3 regions of the Paenibacillus amylolyticus genome follow, and region 2 is predicted to be linked to each of the others. Evidence: a T-box and tRNA genes for the amino acid it is inferred to sense, from the RefSeq annotation. Region 2 holds a T-box; the other regions hold tRNA genes.
What was found. A T-box is a leader RNA that pairs with one kind of tRNA and senses whether it is charged. The one in region 2 lies ahead of ileS (isoleucine--tRNA ligase), so its partner is inferred to be a tRNA-Ile.
Positions count from the first base shown of each region.

Region 1 (6,853 bases), 2.6 Mb from region 2:
CCTGCTGTAATAACCTCAACGGAATAATCTCTCAGTTTCGCAACAACGGCTTTACCTAATGTTCCGTTTCCACCAATGACCAGAGCTCTTTTCATTACTGTTTGTCCTCCTTTATAAATAAATACGGTTAATCAGATACGAATTGTTCTATTTATTTAAACAAAGATTCCATCCTTAATCAAATGACAATTGACCCTATTTTAAATAAATTACACTTATTCTTTTTAACACAAAAAAAGCCTTTACTATAAGCAAAGGCTCTTCTATATGTTACTCGGAAGCGGGTGATGGGAATCGAACCCACGCTATTAGCTTGGAAGGCTAAAGTTCTACCATTGAACTACACCCGCAAATAAAAAAAATCGGGATGACACGATTTGAACATGCGACCCCCTGGTCCCAAACCAGGTGCTCTACCAAGCTGAGCTACATCCCGATACTTATGAGAATAATGGCGCGCCCTGAGAGATTCGAACTCCCGGCCTTTTGATTCGTAGTCAAACGCTCTATCCAGCTGAGCTAAGGGCGCAAATATTGGAGCGGAAGACGGGAATCGAACCCGCGACCCTCGCCTTGGCAAGGCGATGCTCTACCGCTGAGCCACTTCCGCAAAACATATGGTGCGGTCGAGAGGACTCGAACCTCCACGGGGGTTAGCCCACACGGACCTGAACCGTGCGCGTCTGCCAATTCCGCCACGACCGCAAAATATAATGGTGAGTCATGAAGGGCTCGAACCTTCGACACCCTGATTAAAAGTCAGGTGCTCTACCAACTGAGCTAATGACTCGTAATGAAATGGCTGGGGATATAGGATTTGAACCTATGCATGACGGAGTCAAAGTCCGTTGCCTTACCGCTTGGCTAATCCCCATTAAAAAATCATGGGGCGATCGAGGGGAATTGAACCCCCGAATGCCGGATCCACAAACCGGTGCGTTAACCACTTCGCCACGACCGCCATAGAGTAAGCCATTCATCCACTAAGAGAATCTTAGTATTAACAATTTCACTTGTAATATACATTCTATCACAAATTCAGATGTAAATACTAAAAATGGTGCCGGCGAGAGGACTTGAACCCCCAACCTACTGATTACAAGTCAGTTGCTCTACCAGTTGAGCTACACCGGCACGGTGTATATTTAATTAAAAAATGGCGGAACCGACGGGATTCGAACCCGCGATCTCCTGCGTGACAGGCAGGCATGTTAGGCCAACTACACCACGGTTCCAGATCACTTTCTCAAGGAAAGTATAATTGCGGGGGCAGGATTTGAACCTGCGGCCTTCGGGTTATGAGCCCGACGAGCTACCGGGCTGCTCCACCCCGCGTCGTTATAAAGTTATATGGTGGAGGCTGAGGGGATCGAACCCCCGACCCTCTGCTTGTAAGGCAGATGCTCTCCCAGCTGAGCTAAGCCTCCATATTATGACCCGTAGGGGATTCGAACCCCTGTTACCTCCGTGAAAGGGAGGTGTCTTAACCCCTTGACCAACGGGCCTTGCTAAAAAATATCTGGCGGAGAGAGAGGGATTCGAACCCTCGAGACGCTTGTGACGCCTACACGATTTCCAATCGTGCTCCTTCGGCCAGCTCGGACACCTCTCCATATGGCTCCCCGAACAGGGCTCGAACCTGTGACAACTCGATTAACAGTCGAGTGCTCTACCAACTGAGCTATCAGGGAATGGTGGAGCCAAGCGGGATCGAACCGCTGACCTCCTGCTTGCAAGGCAGGCGCTCTCCCAGCTGAGCTATGGCCCCATACACTGTGTATTTCTTGTTGTGGTCTTGCTATGGGCCCTGGTGGACTCGAACCACCGGCCTCACCCTTATCAGAGGTGCGCTCTAACCAACTGAGCTAAGGGCCCTAATATATATCCCTTATTCCTTAGCAAGGGGGGCAAAAAAAATACCCCAAAGGGAAATCGCTTGGCGGCGTCCTACTCTCCCAGGACCCTGCGGTCCAAGTACCATCGGCGCTAGAGGGCTTAACGGTCGTGTTCGGGATGGGTACGTGTGGAACCCCTCCGCCATCGCCACCAAACGCATAGCTTAGCTTACATTCAGAGATCATTCTCTGAAAACTAGATTCGAAACGAAACATGCGAATTATCACTTGCTATTGGATAAGCCCTCGACCGATTAGTACTGGTCAGCTCCATGCATTGCTGCACTTCCACCCCCAGCCTATCTACCTCGTCGTCTTCAAGGGGTCTTACATACTGGGAAATCTCATCTTGAGGGGGGCTTCACGCTTAGATGCTTTCAGCGTTTATCCCGTCCGTACATAGCTACCCAGCGGTGCTCCTGGCGGAACAACTGGTACACCAGCGGTACGTCCATCCCGGTCCTCTCGTACTAAGGACAGCTCCTCTCAAATTTCCTACGCCCACGACAGATAGGGACCGAACTGTCTCACGACGTTCTGAACCCAGCTCGCGTACCGCTTTAATGGGCGAACAGCCCAACCCTTGGGACCTACTTCAGCCCCAGGATGCGATGAGCCGACATCGAGGTGCCAAACCTCCCCGTCGATGTGGACTCTTGGGGGAGATAAGCCTGTTATCCCCAGGGTAGCTTTTATCCGTTGAGCGATGGCCCTTCCATGCGGTACCACCGGATCACTAAGCCCGACTTTCGTCCCTGCTCGACTTGTAGGTCTCGCAGTCAAGCTCCCTTATGCCTTTGCACTCTTCGAATGATTTCCAACCATTCTGAGGGAACCTTTGGGCGCCTCCGTTACTCTTTAGGAGGCGACCGCCCCAGTCAAACTGCCCACCTGACACTGTCCCCGCACCGGATTACGGTACCAGGTTAGAACCTAGATACGATCAGGGTGGTATCCCAACGTTGCCTCCACGCAAGCTGGCGCTCACGTTTCAAAGGCTCCCACCTATCCTGTACAGATCGTACCCAAATTCAATATCAAGCTGCAGTAAAGCTCCATGGGGTCTTTCCGTCTTGTCGCGGGTAACCTGCATCTTCACAGGTATTAAAATTTCACCGGATCTCTCGTTGAGACAGCGCCCAAGTCGTTACGCCATTCGTGCGGGTCAGAATTTACCTGACAAGGAATTTCGCTACCTTAGGACCGTTATAGTTACGGCCGCCGTTTACTGGGGCTTCGGTTCACAGCTTCGGATTGCTCCTAACCACTCCCCTTAACCTTCCAGCACCGGGCAGGCGTCAGCCCGTATACTTCGCCTTACGGCTTCGCACAGACCTGTGTTTTTGCTAAACAGTCGCTTGGGCCTTTTCACTGCGGCCCCCTCGTGCTATTCACACTACCGGGGCACCCCTTCTCCCGAAGTTACGGGGTCATTTTGCCGAGTTCCTTAACGAGAGTTCTTCCGCGCGCCTTAGAATACTCTTCTCGCCTACCTGTGTCGGTTTGCGGTACGGGCACCTTCACCTGGCTAGAGGCTTTTCTTGGCAGTGTGAGATCATGACCTTCGCTACTACAATTTTCGCTCCCCATCACAGCTCAGCCTTACAATGTGCGGATTTGCCTACACATCAGCCTTACTGCTTAGACGGACATCCATCAGTCCGCGTCACTACCCTACTGCGTCCCCCCATTGCTCATAACGGCTTACGGTGGTACAGGAATTTCGACCTGTTGTCCTTCGACTACGCCTTTCGGCCTCGCCTTAGGTCCCGACTTACCCTGAGCGGACGAGCCTTCCTCAGGAACCCTTAGGCTTTCGGCGGATCAGATTCTCACTGATCTTTTCGTTACTCATACCGGCATTCTCACTTGTATAATGTCCAGCGCTCCTTACGGTACACCTTCAACCCTTATACAACGCTCCCCTACCCCTGATGCAAAGCATCAAGCCATAGCTTCGGTGGTGTGTTTAGCCCCGTTACATTTTCGGCGCAGAGTCACTCGACCAGTGAGCTATTACGCACTCTTTCAATGATGGCTGCTTCTAAGCCAACATCCTGGTTGTCTGTGCAACTCCACATCCTTTCCCACTTAACACACACTTGGGGACCTTAGCTGATGGTCTGGGCTGTTTCCCTTTTGACAATGGATCTTAGCACTCACTGTCTGACTCCCGGAAGTAAGTCTATGGCATTCGGAGTTTGACTGAGCTTGGTAACCCTTGCGGGCCCCGCACCCAATCAGTGCTCTACCTCCACGACTCTGTTTTCCGAGGCTAGCCCTAAAGCTATTTCGGGGAGAACCAGCTATCTCCGAGTTCGATTGGAATTTCTCCGCTACCCCCACCTCATCCCCGCATTTTTCAACATGCGTGGGTTCGGGCCTCCAGTGCGTGTTACCGCACCTTCACCCTGGACAGGGGTAGATCACCCGGTTTCGGGTCTACGTCCACGTACTCATTCGCCCTATTCAGACTCGCTTTCGCTGCGGCTCCGGCTCTTCACCTTAACCTTGCACGGGAACGTAACTCGCCGGTTCATTCTACAAAAGGCACGCCATCACCCCTAAAACGGGCTCTGACTTTTTGTAAGCACACGGTTTCAGGTTCTATTTCACTCCCCTTCCGGGGTGCTTTTCACCTTTCCCTCACGGTACTGCTTCACTATCGGTCGCTAGGAAGTATTTAGCCTTGGCAGATGGTCCTGCCGGATTCATACGGGGTTTCACGTGCCCCGCACTACTCGGGATCCGTCTCGGAGGGAACAGACTTTCAACTACAGGGCTTTTACCTTCTTTGGCGGGCCTTTCCAGACCTCTTCGCTTAACCGGTTCCTTTGTAACTCCATGTGAGACGTCCCACAACCCCAAAGAGCAAGCTCTTTGGTTTGGGCTTCTCCGCGTTCGCTCGCCGCTACTGACGGAATCACTATTGTTTTCTCTTCCTCAGGGTACTTAGATGTTTCAGTTCCCCTGGTATGCCTCTGCATAACCTATGTATTCAGTTATGAGTAACTGGAAATTACCCCAGCTGGGTTTCCCCATTCGGACACCCCCGGATCAAAGCTTGCTTACAGCTCCCCGAGGCAGTTTCGTTGTTCGCCACGTCCTTCATCGGCTCCTAGCGCCTAGGCATCCTCCGTGTGCTCTTAGTAGCTTAACCATTTTGTTCCGGTTTCGGTCGCTCGCTTCCCTTGTTTTGCTTGCGCAAAGCCAAAAGTCGCTCTCACCCGATACCCTCACAAAAGCAATTTGACTACCGTTTTTATTGAAACTTGTTTAACACAAGTTCAGCTAAAAAGGAATGTTCTAATTCGCGTTTGTTTCGTTTCGATATCTAGTTTTCAAAGAACAAGCTCCATGCAAAAGCAAGCTGTTTGAGAGTTTGAGCTCTCAAAACCGAACAACGAGTGAGTGTTTTGCAGCTAAGCTGCGTATTTGAATGTTTCCGTTGCAGGAAACGATTCTCCATAGAAAGGAGGTGATCCAGCCGCACCTTCCGATACGGCTACCTTGTTACGACTTCACCCCAATCATCTATCCCACCTTCGGCGGCTGGCTCCTTGCGGTTACCCCACCGACTTCGGGTGTTATAAACTCTCGTGGTGTGACGGGCGGTGTGTACAAGACCCGGGAACGTATTCACCGCGGCATGCTGATCCGCGATTACTAGCAATTCCGACTTCATGCAGGCGAGTTGCAGCCTGCAATCCGAACTGAGACCGGCTTTGTTGGGATTGGCTCCATCTCGCGATTTCGCAGCCCGTTGTACCGGCCATTGTAGTACGTGTGTAGCCCAGGTCATAAGGGGCATGATGATTTGACGTCATCCCCACCTTCCTCCGGTTTGTCACCGGCAGTCTATCTAGAGTGCCCACCCGAAGTGCTGGCAACTAAATATAAGGGTTGCGCTCGTTGCGGGACTTAACCCAACATCTCACGACACGAGCTGACGACAACCATGCACCACCTGTCTTGAATGTTCCGAAGAAAAGGTACATCTCTGCACCGGTCATTCAGATGTCAAGACCTGGTAAGGTTCTTCGCGTTGCTTCGAATTAAACCACATACTCCACTGCTTGTGCGGGTCCCCGTCAATTCCTTTGAGTTTCAGTCTTGCGACCGTACTCCCCAGGCGGAGTGCTTAATGTGTTAACTTCGGCACCAAGGGTATCGAAACCCCTAACACCTAGCACTCATCGTTTACGGCGTGGACTACCAGGGTATCTAATCCTGTTTGCTCCCCACGCTTTCGCGCCTCAGCGTCAGTTACAGCCCAGAGAGTCGCCTTCGCCACTGGTGTTCCTCCACATATCTACGCATTTCACCGCTACACGTGGAATTCCACTCTCCTCTTCTGCACTCAAGTCACCCAGTTTCCAGTGCGATCCGGGGTTGAGCCCCGGGATTAAACACCAGACTTAAATGACCGCCTGCGCGCGCTTTACGCCCAATAATTCCGGACAACGCTTGCCCCCTACGTATTACCGCGGCTGCTGGCACGTAGTTAGCCGGGGCTTTCTTCTCAGGTACCGTCACCTTGAGAGCAGTTACTCTCCCAAGCGTTCTTCCCTGGCAACAGAGCTTTACGATCCGAAAACCTTCATCACTCACGCGGCATTGCTCCGTCAGGCTTTCGCCCATTGCGGAAGATTCCCTACTGCTGCCTCCCGTAGGAGTCTGGGCCGTGTCTCAGTCCCAGTGTGGCCGATCACCCTCTCAGGTCGGCTACGCATCGTCGCCTTGGTGAGCCGTTACCTCACCAACTAGCTAATGCGCCGCAGGCCCATCCCCAAGTGACAGATTGCTCCGTCTTTCCAATTTCCTTCAGGCGAAGAAAACAACTATTCGGTATTAGCTACCGTTTCCGGTAGTTGTCCCAAACTTGAGGGCAGGTTGCCTACGTGTTACTCACCCGTCCGCCGCTAACCATCCGAGAAGCAAGCTTCTCTTCAAGTCCG
Region 1 is NZ_CP145892.1:347,093-353,945, reverse strand. It holds gene V6668_RS01750 (short chain dehydrogenase) at 1-95, opposite strand, end outside; tRNA gene V6668_RS01745 (tRNA-Gly) at 280-350, opposite strand; tRNA gene V6668_RS01740 (tRNA-Pro) at 363-436, opposite strand; tRNA gene V6668_RS01735 (tRNA-Arg) at 453-529, opposite strand; tRNA gene V6668_RS01730 (tRNA-Gly) at 536-610, opposite strand; tRNA gene V6668_RS01725 (tRNA-Leu) at 619-705, opposite strand; tRNA gene V6668_RS01720 (tRNA-Lys) at 715-790, opposite strand; tRNA gene V6668_RS01715 (tRNA-Gln) at 800-874, opposite strand; tRNA gene V6668_RS01710 (tRNA-His) at 886-961, opposite strand; tRNA gene V6668_RS01705 (tRNA-Thr) at 1,059-1,134, opposite strand; tRNA gene V6668_RS01700 (tRNA-Asp) at 1,158-1,235, opposite strand; tRNA gene V6668_RS01695 (tRNA-Met) at 1,262-1,335, opposite strand; tRNA gene V6668_RS01690 (tRNA-Val) at 1,352-1,427, opposite strand; tRNA gene V6668_RS01685 (tRNA-Glu) at 1,434-1,505, opposite strand; tRNA gene V6668_RS01680 (tRNA-Ser) at 1,521-1,612, opposite strand; tRNA gene V6668_RS01675 (tRNA-Asn) at 1,616-1,691, opposite strand; tRNA gene V6668_RS01670 (tRNA-Ala) at 1,693-1,768, opposite strand; tRNA gene V6668_RS01665 (tRNA-Ile) at 1,802-1,875, opposite strand; rRNA gene rrf (5S ribosomal RNA) at 1,935-2,051, opposite strand; rRNA gene V6668_RS01655 (23S ribosomal RNA) at 2,130-5,055, opposite strand; rRNA gene V6668_RS01650 (16S ribosomal RNA) at 5,367-6,853, opposite strand, start outside.
Region 1: it encodes a tRNA-Ile, which carries the amino acid that the T-box ahead of ileS (isoleucine--tRNA ligase) is inferred to sense. The anticodon was not compared.

Region 2 (6,853 bases):
ACATTTTAGCCATGATGAGCGGGATTTTGTAGATAAGGCTTCGGATTGGGTTGAGCAGGCGGGTAAGTATCATGACATGAAGCTAACTGACTTTCTTGATCCAAGACAGGTTTTTATATTACAGACTCTTGCCAATCGCCGTAACGACGTTCAGATTCGTCTGGATGGTGGTTACGAGGCTGCTGAACGCAAGCGTGCGCTGGTTGCACCTGATTATATGTATCTGGATGATGAGGATATGGGTATGCAGGTGCTCAGTATTACGTCTGATGATCAGAAAATCTCGGAGCTGGAGCATGGGGACTATATGGGTTCCCTGCTCGGGCTTGGGATGAAACGTGGAAAGATCGGGGATATCCAAGTGCTGGAGGACGGTTGCCATACAGTGGTGGCGGCGGAAACCGGCGCTTTTTTATCGCTTCAACTGAATCAGGTGCATCGGTTACATGTGTTCACAGAGTTACTTCCTTTGAATCAGATGCGATGGTCAGAGAGTAAACTGGAGACGATGGACATTACGGTCGCTTCTCTTCGTTTGGATGGAATCTGCGCAGATGTGTATCGGCTTAGTCGCAGTAAAGTGCTGGCGCCGATCAAAGCTGGTCGCTGCCGTGTGAACTGGAAAGTTGAGGAAGATCCCTCCAAATCGCTAAAAGCGGGTGATGTCGTATCCATTCAGGGATTTGGCCGCTTCAAGGTTATGGAACAGGATGGGATGACCAAAAAAGGGCGCTGCCGAGTGAAAATCGGCAAATTTGCCTGAGTCTGTTGCAGGAAAATCCGCTTTCTTGTCGAAATGTTTATCATAAAGGTGTAGAAAATACGCGGTGTATCCGATAAACATTAAGTCAAAGCTTTACATGAACGTTGGAGGATGCAATTCTGATCCTGCATTCCGTATACGTTGCCAAGGTTAGGCATCAACGATACGGCCCCTTGGGTGGTACCCATATGCTGCAAACCTTCTCTGGACGGGAAGGAACTTTAACAGGAGGTGGACAGCATGCCATTAACGCCGCTGGACATACACAACAAGGAATTTTCCCGACGTTTGCGCGGGTATGACGAGGATGAAGTCAATGAATTCCTGGATCAAGTCATCAAAGATTACGAAGGCGTCATTCGCGAGAACAAAGAGCTGAGCAATCAGTTGCTGTCCGTTCAGGAGAAACTGGATCATTTTTCTACAATTGAAGAGACGCTTAGCAAAACGATTATCATTGCGCAGGAAGCTGCTGATGATGTGAAGGGTAATGCGAAGAAAGAAGCGCAGTTGATCGTGAAGGAAGCAGAGAAAAATGCAGACCGGATCGTGAACGAATCGTTGGGCAAATCTCGCAAAATTGCTTTGGAAGTGGAAGAACTGAAAAAGCAGGCCTCGATTTATCGTGCCCGTTTCCGCACGCTTGTTGAAGCGCAGCTTGAACTGTTGACTCAGGATGGTTGGGAAGTGCTGGAGAGCCGGGAGCAGGAAGTGCGTGACCGTGAGCGGGAGATGAAAGAAATTTATTAGTCTGTCGCCTGGTTGACTTTTGTCTGCAAAGAGGCTATAACTATATTCATAATGAATAGTGATTCCATGACGGGTTCAGTACGTTATGATCTCATCCCTCAGAGAGTTGGTGGTTGGTGCAAACCAATGGATGAGTTATAGCCGAATATCTCCCCGGAGAAGTGACGCTGAAGCGGTGATTATGATTGCCGTGTGTAAGCCGAACCGTAAGCCGTACGTTATAACGGCACCCTGCAGTAGTTTAGCGGGGCATAAGCGCTGTTGATGACAGAGCATACCCAGGTTTGCCTGGATGTGGTTTGTGATGAACAGAATTAGGGTGGTAACGCGAGTATAGTCTCGTCCCTTTCCAGGGACGGGGCTTTTTTGTGTCCAAAAAAGGCGAACGTTCATGAGGCCCGAAGGGACCTCAAGGAGAGAGCCGCCCGCCGGGAAAGCGAAGCACCCGGCACACGGGTTTCGCCAAGGCGAACGTCCATGAGGCCCGAAGGGACCTCAAGGAGAGAGCCGCTCGCCGGGAAAGCGAAGCACCCGGCAACACCCGCCTCGCGGTAAGGCCATGCGGCGTTCATGCAGGGAACAGCCGCAAAATGGCCGCCATCACGCACATTAACCCTCGCCCATAAGCGCCAGCGCTCCCCCACCGATAACCCATCCCGGGTGTCCAGAAGGCGGAGCGCCTATGGGGTCCCCCTTGGCAAGGGGGATTTAGGGGGATTGAAACGCTTTTTGTGGACGGTCCACAATCCAACCAAAGAAAGGGAAGATAATCATCATGCAACGAGTTGACGTCAAAGAGAAGGCACGTGCCAGAGAATTACGCGTGTTAGATAAATGGAAAACGGAGAATACATTCAAAAGATCCATCGAAAACCGGGAGGGCAAGCCAAACTTCGTATTTTATGAAGGGCCGCCTACAGCAAACGGTAAACCGCATATCGGTCACGTACTGGGACGGGTAATCAAGGATTTTGTTGGACGGTATAACACGATGAAGGGTTACCGTGTTGTTCGTAAAGCAGGCTGGGATACACATGGTCTGCCTGTAGAACTGGGTGTACAGAAGAAGCTTGGTATCTCCCACAAGTGGGAAATCGAAGATTATGGCGTGGAGAAATTCATTAACGAATGTAAAGCGAGCGTATTCGAGTACGAGCAACAATGGCGTGATTTGACAGAAGGCATCGGATATTGGACGGATATGAATAACCCGTATATCACCCTTGATAACAACTACATCGAGAGTGTATGGAACATCCTGGCGACGATCCATGAGAAAGGCCTGTTGTATCGTGGTCACCGTGTGAGCCCGTATTGTCCTTCTTGTCAGACAACACTGAGTTCCCATGAAGTTGCACAAGGGTACAAAGACGTCAAAGATCTGAGTGCTACAGCGAAATTCAAACTGAATGACAGCGGAGAATTTGTACTGGCTTGGACGACAACACCTTGGACACTGCCTTCACACGTTGCACTTGCCGTGAATCCGGATATGGACTACTCCCGTGTTCGTCAAGGTGATGAAGTGTACATCATGGCAACCAATCTAGTTGAAAAAGTGATGAAAGATACCAAGGGTGAGTATGAAATCATCGGTGCACTGAAAGGTGCTGATCTGGTTGGCAAAACGTATGATCCTCCGTTCAACTACGTACAGGCTGAGAAAGCCAACATCATTCTGGGTGCAGGCTTTGTAACGGATGCAAGTGGTACGGGTATCGTACACATGGCTCCTGCCCATGGTGAAGATGACTACCGTGTATGCCGTGAGAATGGGATCAGCTTTGTGAACATGGTGGACTTGGAAGGCAAATTTGTCGCTGAGGTTACTGACTTTGCGGGACGTTTCGTGAAGGATTGTGATATTGATATCGTAAGATATCTGTCTGAGCATGGACGGTTGTTCAGCAAAGAAAAATATGAGCACAGCTATCCATTCTGCTGGCGTTGTGATACACCGCTTCTGTACTATGCGATGGACAGCTGGTTTATCCAAACAACAGCCATCAAGGACCAATTGATTGCCAACAACAGTGAAGTGGATTGGTACCCAGGTCACGTTCGTGAAGGTCGCTTCGGGAAATTCCTTGAGGATCTGGTGGATTGGAACATCAGCCGTGATCGTTATTGGGGAACTCCGCTGAACATCTGGGTGTGCGAGGAGACTGGCGAACAATTTGCACCACACAGCATTGCAGAATTGCGTGCTCGTGCGGTAGGTGATGTGCCTGAGAATCTTGAATTGCATAAACCATATGTGGATGAAGTTAAAGTCATGAGCTCTTGTGGCAAATATGAGATGAAACGTACACCGGAAGTGATCGATGTCTGGTTCGACAGCGGCTCCATGCCGTTTGCCCAGCAGCACTATCCATTTGAAAATAAAGAAGTATTCGAACAGCAGTATCCTGCGGATATGATCTGTGAGGGAATTGACCAGACACGTGGCTGGTTCTACAGCTTGCTGGCGGTTTCCACCCTTTTGACAGGCAAAGCGCCTTACAAAGCGGTTATGGCTACAGGACACGTTCTTGACGAGAACGGACAGAAGATGTCCAAATCCAAAGGTAACGTTATCGATCCTTGGGAAGTAATTGAAGAATACGGTACAGATGCATTCCGCTGGGCTTTGTTGTCTGACAGTGCACCGTGGAACAGCAAACGTTTCTCCAAAGGTATCGTAGGGGAAGCCAAATCCAAAATGGTGGATACGCTGGTCAACACCCATGCATTCCTGACGCTTTATGCTACCATTGATGGATTTGATCCACAGGAGCACCCGTTCCAACTGTCCGCACACAAGCTGGATCGCTGGATTCTGTCGAGACTGAACAGCCTGATCTTGGTTGTAGAAAAAGCGCTGCTGGTTAACGACTATCTGAACTCTTCCAAAGCGATTGAAGCATTTGTTGATGAGTTGAGTAACTGGTACATCCGTCGTTCCCGTGACCGTTTCTGGGGCAGTGGCCTGACAGACGATAAATTGGACGCTTACCGTACATTGACTGAGGTACTGGTGACTACTGCGAAGTTGGTTGCTCCGTTTACACCGATGCTGGCAGAAGACATCTATCTGAACCTTGCAACAGGTGAGAGTGTGCACATGGAAGACTATCCAGTAGCCAACGAAGCGCTGATTGATGCAGGGCTGGAACAGGATATGGAGACGGCTCGCCGCGTGGTTGAACTTGCCCGTAACGTTCGTAACGAAACAGGCATCAAGACACGTCAGCCACTGTCCGAATTGATCGTTTCACTCGATAAAGGGTTTGACCTGGCAAGTTATGAAGAGATCATCAAGGAAGAGATCAATGTAAAAGGAATCCGTACGGAGCATAATGATGCGGAATTCGTTGACTTTACATTGAAGCTGAACCTGAAAGTTGCAGGTAAGAAATACGGTAAAAACGTAGGATTCCTGCAAAACTTCTTCAAGGGAATGACGGCCGATGAGACGCGTAAAGTGGTTTCGGAGGGTGTGCTGAACATCGTTTCTCCGGAAGGCGAAGAGCTGCAAGTGACGAGCGAAGAATTATTGGTTGATAAACAGGCCAAATCAGGTTTTGCTTCAGCATCGGGTTACGGTCTGACGGTTGCGCTCAATACCGAAATCACGCCAGCATTGGAACAGGAAGGCTGGGTCCGTGAAGTGGTTCGTGCTGTGCAGGATACCCGGAAACGACTGGATCTGCCAATTGAGAAAAGAGTACGTTTGACACTGGATGTGGATGCATCTCTTCAGGAAGCTATTCAGGCGTTTGATGATGTGTTGCGTGAAAATGTTCTCGTAACCGAAGTTACATTTGGTTCGAATGAGTCGATGGAACGTGTTGAAGCCGGAGGCAAATCGATCGGTATTTACATCGAAGCGTAATTCGGAGCATGTCCCATTCAACAGGGATAGAATATAGAGCATAAACAAACGAGCCGCAGAGGCAGGGACATATTCCCTGTATCTGGGCTCGTTTGTTTTTTAGGCAATAAGGCAATGATTCTATAGTGCAGTCAATCTATATTGATCAAAGGAACTGACCAAAACATGAGCGAACATGACAAGCAAACTGCATCCACTTCACAACAATCAACGTCAGATAATCTCAATTCCCATGACAAAATTGAAGAGTTACATACCCTGACAAACCGTCTGGCGAATGAACTGGAACGTTCACGAATTGCGCAATACACAGAATTGCTGAACAGGCCATGGAAATTGATTGGACTTAACCTGTTGTCAGGAGCCGCACGAGGTGTGGGGATTGCGATTGGGTTTACCTTTTTCGCAGCAACGATCATTTACGTTTTGCAGCTACTTGGGGCGCTCAATCTTCCCATTGTTGGAGATTACATCGCTGATATTGTGCGCATTGTCCAGCGTCAGCTTGATATGAACACTTACTAAGCGATTAGTAATTAAAGGTGAAAGATATCAAAGTACATTTAGTAAATGTCATCCGTCTCCATATCCGGTTCTAACAGACCCTCGCCCTCACGGTTCTCCAGGTACTGACGATATTGCCTATTGCGCACGATGGAGACGTCATGACCATAGATGTCCGTGGCAACAAAACTTTCGTACGCTTCAACGCAGCCTTCCACTTCATCGGTAGCTTCAATCGCCATAACATCATAGCTGTCGATATCGCGTCCTTCAGCCATGGCTGGTGAGTTCGATGTGCCCCAACTTTCAACAATCTGCCAAGTGTCTTCACCATCGAAGCCATTTTGATCATCTCGCTCGTCCAGACTGGTTCGACCAAATGCCGGGGCAAGGAATTCTTCCTCTACAGGGCGGTTCTCAGAGACAACGGTTTCTGGTTGATGTTTTTTGCAGTATTTGGTGTAGGGGACAGCTTCCATGCGTTCATAAGGGATGGGTTGCTGACAGACCGCACATGTACCGTAATGTCCTTCTTCGATGGAGTGCAGTGCAGAATCGATTCGTTCCAATTGGAATTCATCATGTTCCAGCAGGGAAATATCTTTCTCGCGTTCATACACCTCCGTGGCTATGTCACCAGGATGATTATCAATTGGTGATAATTCACCTGTCTGTAGTTTAAGGGAGTCTCCAAGGCCATAATGCTCGTTTTCCGACAGTCTATGTTCAATATCGCGCTTATCGGACATCAGTTGGGAACGTAAAAATTGCAGTTGTTCGTTAGTAAAATGTGACATGATTTTCCCCTTTCTGCTTTCATGCTGGAATCCGGATTTTGACTCTATTGTAGGATGTGCTATTGAGGGCAAGATTACAGAAGGGAAATGTTATCGTTTTTGCCATAAGCATTGCGATGTAGCGCGTCGTGGACGATTTCCAAACAGCTGTGCTACAATAAACAA
Region 2 is NZ_CP145892.1:4,713,206-4,720,058, reverse strand. It holds gene V6668_RS21005 (RNA-binding protein) at 1-763, shown strand, start outside; gene V6668_RS21000 (DivIVA domain-containing protein) at 1,004-1,513, shown strand; T-box leader at 1,571-1,863, shown strand; gene ileS (isoleucine--tRNA ligase) at 2,289-5,387, shown strand; gene V6668_RS20990 (DUF5665 domain-containing protein) at 5,553-5,912, shown strand; gene V6668_RS20985 (TraR/DksA C4-type zinc finger protein) at 5,951-6,688, opposite strand.

Region 3 (6,853 bases), 2.5 Mb from region 2:
GGTGAAGTCGTAACAAGGTAGCCGTATCGGAAGGTGCGGCTGGATCACCTCCTTTCTATGGAGAATCGTTTCCCGAGTGGAAACATTCAAATAGCAGACTAGATCTGCACAAACTACTCACTCGTTGCTCAGTTTTGAGAGCTCGAACTCTCAAACAGCTTGCTTTTGCATGGAGCTTGTTCTTTGAAAACTAGATATCGAAACGAAACAAACGCGAATTAGAACATTCCTTTTTAGCTGAACTTGTGTTAAAGCAAGTTTCAATAAAAACGGTAGATTGCTGGAGCGAGTGATCGAAATGGAGCGACTTTTGGATTTGGACGTAGTCCAAACCAAGCGGAGCGACAGCTCGAACACGAGCGCAATGGTTAAGCTACTAAGAGCACACGGAGGATGCCTAGGCGCTAGGAGCCGATGAAGGACGTGGCGAACAACGAAACTGCCTCGGGGAGCTGTAAGCAAGCTTTGATCCGGGGGTGTCCGAATGGGGAAACCCAGCTGGGGTAATTTCCAGTTACTCATAACTGAATACATAGGTTATGCAGAGGCATACCAGGGGAACTGAAACATCTAAGTACCCTGAGGAAGAGAAAACAATAGTGATTCCGTCAGTAGCGGCGAGCGAACGCGGAGAAGCCCAAACCAAAGAGCTTGCTCTTTGGGGTTGTGGGACGTCTCACATGGAGTTACAAAGGAACCGGTTAAGCGAAGAGGTCTGGAAAGGCCCGCCAAAGAAGGTAAAAGCCCTGTAGTTGAAAGTCTGTTCCCTCCGAGACGGATCCCGAGTAGTGCGGGGCACGTGAAACCCCGTATGAATCCGGCAGGACCATCTGCCAAGGCTAAATACTTCCTAGCGACCGATAGTGAAGCAGTACCGTGAGGGAAAGGTGAAAAGCACCCCGGAAGGGGAGTGAAATAGAACCTGAAACCGTGTGCTTACAAAAAGTCAGAGCCCGTTTTAGGGGTGATGGCGTGCCTTTTGTAGAATGAACCGGCGAGTTACGTTCCCGTGCAAGGTTAAGGTGAAGAGCCGGAGCCGCAGCGAAAGCGAGTCTGAATAGGGCGAATGAGTACGTGGACGTAGACCCGAAACCGGGTGATCTACCCCTGTCCAGGGTGAAGGTGCGGTAACACGCACTGGAGGCCCGAACCCACGCATGTTGAAAAATGCGGGGATGAGGTGGGGGTAGCGGAGAAATTCCAATCGAACTCGGAGATAGCTGGTTCTCCCCGAAATAGCTTTAGGGCTAGCCTCGGAAAACAGAGTCGTGGAGGTAGAGCACTGATTGGGTGCGGGGCCCGCAAGGGTTACCAAGCTCAGTCAAACTCCGAATGCCATAGACTTACTTCCGGGAGTCAGACAGTGAGTGCTAAGATCCATTGTCAAAAGGGAAACAGCCCAGACCATCAGCTAAGGTCCCCAAGTGTGTGTTAAGTGGGAAAGGATGTGGAGTTGCACAGACAACCAGGATGTTGGCTTAGAAGCAGCCATCATTGAAAGAGTGCGTAATAGCTCACTGGTCGAGTGACTCTGCGCCGAAAATGTAACGGGGCTAAACACACCACCGAAGCTATGGCTTGATGCTTTGCATCAGGGGTAGGGGAGCGTTGTATAAGGGTTGAAGGTGTACCGTAAGGAGCGCTGGACATTATACAAGTGAGAATGCCGGTATGAGTAACGAAAAGATCAGTGAGAATCTGATCCGCCGAAAGCCTAAGGGTTCCTGAGGAAGGCTCGTCCGCTCAGGGTAAGTCGGGACCTAAGGCGAGGCCGAAAGGCGTAGTCGAAGGACAACAGGTCGAAATTCCTGTACCACCGTAAGCCGTTATGAGCAATGGGGGGACGCAGTAGGGTAGTGACGCGGACTGATGGATGTCCGTCTAAGCAGTAAGGCTGATGTGTAGGCAAATCCGCACATTGTAAGGCTGAGCTGTGATGGGGAGCGAAAATTGTAGTAGCGAAGGTCATGATCTCACACTGCCAAGAAAAGCCTCTAGCCAGGTGATGGTGCCCGTACCGCAAACCGACACAGGTAGGCGAGAAGAGTATTCTAAGGCGCGCGGAAGAACTCTCGTTAAGGAACTCGGCAAAATGACCCCGTAACTTCGGGAGAAGGGGTGCCCCGGTAGTGTGAATAGCACGAGGGGGCCGCAGTGAAAAGGCCCAAGCGACTGTTTAGCAAAAACACAGGTCTGTGCGAAGCCGTAAGGCGAAGTATACGGGCTGACGCCTGCCCGGTGCTGGAAGGTTAAGGGGAGTGGTTAGGAGCAATCCGAAGCTGTGAACCGAAGCCCCAGTAAACGGCGGCCGTAACTATAACGGTCCTAAGGTAGCGAAATTCCTTGTCAGGTAAATTCTGACCCGCACGAATGGCGTAACGACTTGGGCGCTGTCTCAACGAGAGATCCGGTGAAATTTTAATACCTGTGAAGATGCAGGTTACCCGCGACAAGACGGAAAGACCCCATGGAGCTTTACTGCAGCTTGATATTGAATTTGGGTACGATCTGTACAGGATAGGTGGGAGCCTTTGAAACGTGAGCGCCAGCTTGCGTGGAGGCAACGTTGGGATACCACCCTGATCGTATCTAGGTTCTAACCTGGTACCGTAATCCGGTGCGGGGACAGTGTCAGGTGGGCAGTTTGACTGGGGCGGTCGCCTCCTAAAGAGTAACGGAGGCGCCCAAAGGTTCCCTCAGAATGGTTGGAAATCATTCGAAGAGTGCAAAGGCATAAGGGAGCTTGACTGCGAGACCTACAAGTCGAGCAGGGACGAAAGTCGGGCTTAGTGATCCGGTGGTACCGCATGGAAGGGCCATCGCTCAACGGATAAAAGCTACCCTGGGGATAACAGGCTTATCTCCCCCAAGAGTCCACATCGACGGGGAGGTTTGGCACCTCGATGTCGGCTCATCGCATCCTGGGGCTGAAGTAGGTCCCAAGGGTTGGGCTGTTCGCCCATTAAAGCGGTACGCGAGCTGGGTTCAGAACGTCGTGAGACAGTTCGGTCCCTATCTGTCGTGGGCGTAGGAAATTTGAGAGGAGCTGTCCTTAGTACGAGAGGACCGGGATGGACGTACCGCTGGTGTACCAGTTGTTCCGCCAGGAGCACCGCTGGGTAGCTATGTACGGACGGGATAAACGCTGAAAGCATCTAAGCGTGAAGCCCCCCTCAAGATGAGATTTCCCAGTATGTAAGACCCCTTGAAGACGACGAGGTAGATAGGCTGGGGGTGGAAGTGCAGCAATGCATGGAGCTGACCAGTACTAATCGGTCGAGGGCTTATCCAATAGCAAGTGATAATTCGCATGTTTCGTTTCGAATCTAGTTTTCAGAGAATGATCTCTGAATGTAAGCTAAGCTATGCGTTTGGTGGCGATGGCGGAGGGGTTCCACACGTACCCATCCCGAACACGACCGTTAAGCCCTCTAGCGCCGATGGTACTTGGACCGCAGGGTCCTGGGAGAGTAGGACGCCGCCAAGCGAAACCCCATTGGGGTATTTTTTTTCGAAAATTGATAAGGGCCCTTAGCTCAGTTGGTTAGAGCGCACCTCTGATAAGGGTGAGGCCGGTGGTTCGAGTCCACCAGGGCCCATAGCAAGACCACAACAATGAAATACACCAGAGTATGGGGCCATAGCTCAGCTGGGAGAGCGCCTGCCTTGCAAGCAGGAGGTCAGCGGTTCGATCCCGCTTGGCTCCACCATTCCCTGATAGCTCAGTTGGTAGAGCACTCGACTGTTAATCGAGTTGTCACAGGTTCGAGCCCTGTTCGGGGAGCCAGTAAGGCCCGTTGGTCAAGGGGTTAAGACACCTCCCTTTCACGGAGGTAACAGGGGTTCGAATCCCCTACGGGTCATAATATGGAGGCTTAGCTCAGCTGGGAGAGCATCTGCCTTACAAGCAGAGGGTCGGGGGTTCGATCCCCTCAGCCTCCACCATATAAACTTTATAACGACGCGGGGTGGAGCAGCCCGGTAGCTCGTCGGGCTCATAACCCGAAGGCCGCAGGTTCAAATCCTGCCCCCGCAATTATACTTTCCTTTGAGAAAGTGATCTGGAACCGTGGTGTAGTTGGCCTAACATGCCTGCCTGTCACGCAGGAGATCGCGGGTTCGAATCCCGTCGGTTCCGCCATTTTTTTTAATGTAGTAAGGCTCGGTAGCTCAGTCGGTAGAGCAGAGGACTGAAAATCCTCGTGTCGGCGGTTCGATTCCGTCCCGAGCCACCATTTATAACACCATGTAATACGCCGGTGTAGCTCAACTGGTAGAGCAACTGACTTGTAATCAGTAGGTTGGGGGTTCAAGTCCTCTCGCCGGCACCATGTAATCCTGGAGGATTAGCGAAGCGGCCAAACGCATCAGACTGTAAATCTGCTCCCGTACGGGTTCGGTGGTTCGAATCCATCATCCTCCACCAGTTTTTCTATGAGTCATTAGCTCAGTTGGTAGAGCACCTGACTTTTAATCAGGGTGTCGAAGGTTCGAGCCCTTCATGACTCACCATTATATGCGCGTGTGGCGGAATTGGCAGACGCACTAGACTTAGGATCTAGCGTCTTTGACGTGGGGGTTCAAGTCCCTCCACGCGCATCCTTTATTCGCGGAAGTGGCTCAGCGGTAGAGCATCGCCTTGCCAAGGCGAGGGTCGCGGGTTCGATTCCCGTCTTCCGCTCCAATATTTTGCGCCCTTAGCTCAGCTGGATAGAGCGTTTGACTACGAATCAAAAGGCCGGGAGTTCGAATCTCTCAGGGCGCGCCATTATAACTTCATATTTTGCCGGCGTGGCGGAATGGCAGACGCGCTCGACTCAAAATCGAGTGGGAAACCGTGGAGGTTCGAGTCCTCTCGCCGGTATAGATAACGGGATGTAGCTCAGCTTGGTAGAGCACCTGGTTTGGGACCAGGGGGTCGCATGTTCAAATCGTGTCATCCCGATTGTTGTTATGCGGGTGTAGTTCAATGGTAGAACTTTAGCCTTCCAAGCTAATAGCGTGGGTTCGATTCCCATCACCCGCTTATATATTGAAAAAGAAAGAGACGGTACTCACCGTATCTTTCTTTTTTTGCATTCACAGGCATATATTCCATGATTTTATACAAAGACCACGGATTATTTGGCTGAATATCATGTACCAGCATGTATCCCATCCTCACGATATATTTCCCTCTCTTTTAAGTCTGTCCTTAGTCATTGTGGAAGTGTTCAAATAGAGAAGGTCTAACACATGTTCGAACACAAGAATATCTTTTCTTTATCACAATTTATAAAAACGCTTACAAAAATAGCTTGCGTAAATCATTAACCTGTAATACCATATCAATTAAGCGCTTAACCTTTAGGGGTAAGGCGCTTAAACTTAACGTAGATTAAGCGCTTAACCCGTAAAGGAAAGGACGGCGATCAATTCATGAATACAATTCGACTAACGATGGCTCAGGCACTGCTTCGATACCTGGATCAGCAATATATCTCGGTTGACGGGGTGGAAACCAAGTTTGTGAAGGGAATCATCGGTATTTTTGGACATGGCAATGTAACAGGCATTGGAGAAGCGCTGGAGCGCAGTCCGGGAAGCCTGACGTATATGCAAGGCAAGAACGAACAAGGCATGGTGCATACGGCAGCGGCTTATGCCAAGCAGAAGAACCGTAGACAGATTTATGCATGTACAACATCCATTGGACCTGGTGCTTTGAATATGATTACAGCGGCAGCTACTGCAACGGTGAACCGGATTCCGGTTTTATTGCTTCCTGGAGATAACTTTGCTACACGGGAACCGGACCCGGTACTTCAGCAGTTGGAAGTGAGCAGTGATTATACAATCTCAGCAACTGATCCATTCAAAGCCGTCAGCAAGTACTGGGATCGCATTGTTCGTCCCGAACAGTTGATGATTGCTGTTACACAGGCGATGCGTGTGCTAACCGATCCAGCAGAGACGGGAGCAGTAACGCTCGCATTGCCGCAGGATGTGCAGGCAGAAGCGTACGATTACCCGGAATCTTTCTTTGCCCGCAAAGTACATTATCTGGATCGTCGTCCCCCGGTACAGGCAGCCATTGAGCGGGCAACGGAGCAGATTGCCCGAGGCAGAAAACCGCTGCTCGTTGCAGGCGGCGGTGTGTTGTACTCTGAGGCGTCCGTTCAACTCTTGGAGTTCGCCGAGGCATTTGGTATTCCGATCGCCGAGACGCAGGCGGGCAAGAGCGCAGTTTCTTGGGACCACCCACTAAATGTGGGGGCAATCGGGGTTACCGGCTCTCTGGCAGCCAATAGGCTGGCGAGAGAAGCAGACGTTGTGATCGGCGTCGGTACGCGGTTCTCGGATTTCACGACGGCGTCCCGCTCTGCTTTTCAGCACCCAGAAGCTTCATTCATCAACATCAACCTGAACGGCATGGATGCCGCCAAGTTAGGCGGAGAAGCCATTCTGGCAGATGCACGCGAAGGATTGCAGGCTTTGCAAAAGGAATTGCAGGAAAGACAATACCGAAGTGCATATGGTGCATCCGAAATCGCTGATCTCCGCGCTGAGTGGAATGCAGAAGTGGATCGGCTGTATGCAGCTCAACATGAAGCAGGGCTGGCACAGACTACAGCAGTTGGCATCGTTAACCGGACCATTGATCCATCCTCCGTCATAGTGTGTGCGGCGGGCAGTCTGCCAGGCGATCTGCATCGTCTGTGGCGTGCGGCTGAACCAAAGACGTATCACATGGAGTATGGGTTCTCCTGTATGGGGTACGAGGTAAGTGGAGCGTTCGGAGCAGCACTTGCCGAGCCGGATCGTGAAGTGTACGCCATGGTAGGGGATGGCAGTTATCTGATGCTGCATTCGG
Region 3 is NZ_CP145892.1:311,898-318,750, forward strand. It holds rRNA gene V6668_RS01395 (16S ribosomal RNA) at 1-55, shown strand, start outside; rRNA gene V6668_RS01400 (23S ribosomal RNA) at 367-3,292, shown strand; rRNA gene rrf (5S ribosomal RNA) at 3,371-3,487, shown strand; tRNA gene V6668_RS01410 (tRNA-Ile) at 3,526-3,599, shown strand; tRNA gene V6668_RS01415 (tRNA-Ala) at 3,635-3,710, shown strand; tRNA gene V6668_RS01420 (tRNA-Asn) at 3,712-3,787, shown strand; tRNA gene V6668_RS01425 (tRNA-Glu) at 3,792-3,863, shown strand; tRNA gene V6668_RS01430 (tRNA-Val) at 3,870-3,945, shown strand; tRNA gene V6668_RS01435 (tRNA-Met) at 3,963-4,036, shown strand; tRNA gene V6668_RS01440 (tRNA-Asp) at 4,064-4,141, shown strand; tRNA gene V6668_RS01445 (tRNA-Phe) at 4,160-4,235, shown strand; tRNA gene V6668_RS01450 (tRNA-Thr) at 4,256-4,331, shown strand; tRNA gene V6668_RS01455 (tRNA-Tyr) at 4,341-4,426, shown strand; tRNA gene V6668_RS01460 (tRNA-Lys) at 4,437-4,512, shown strand; tRNA gene V6668_RS01465 (tRNA-Leu) at 4,519-4,599, shown strand; tRNA gene V6668_RS01470 (tRNA-Gly) at 4,610-4,684, shown strand; tRNA gene V6668_RS01475 (tRNA-Arg) at 4,692-4,768, shown strand; tRNA gene V6668_RS01480 (tRNA-Leu) at 4,786-4,864, shown strand; tRNA gene V6668_RS01485 (tRNA-Pro) at 4,872-4,945, shown strand; tRNA gene V6668_RS01490 (tRNA-Gly) at 4,956-5,026, shown strand; gene iolD (3D-(3,5/4)-trihydroxycyclohexane-1,2-dione acylhydrolase (decyclizing)) at 5,419-6,853, shown strand, end outside.
Region 3: it encodes a tRNA-Ile, which carries the amino acid that the T-box ahead of ileS (isoleucine--tRNA ligase) is inferred to sense. The anticodon was not compared.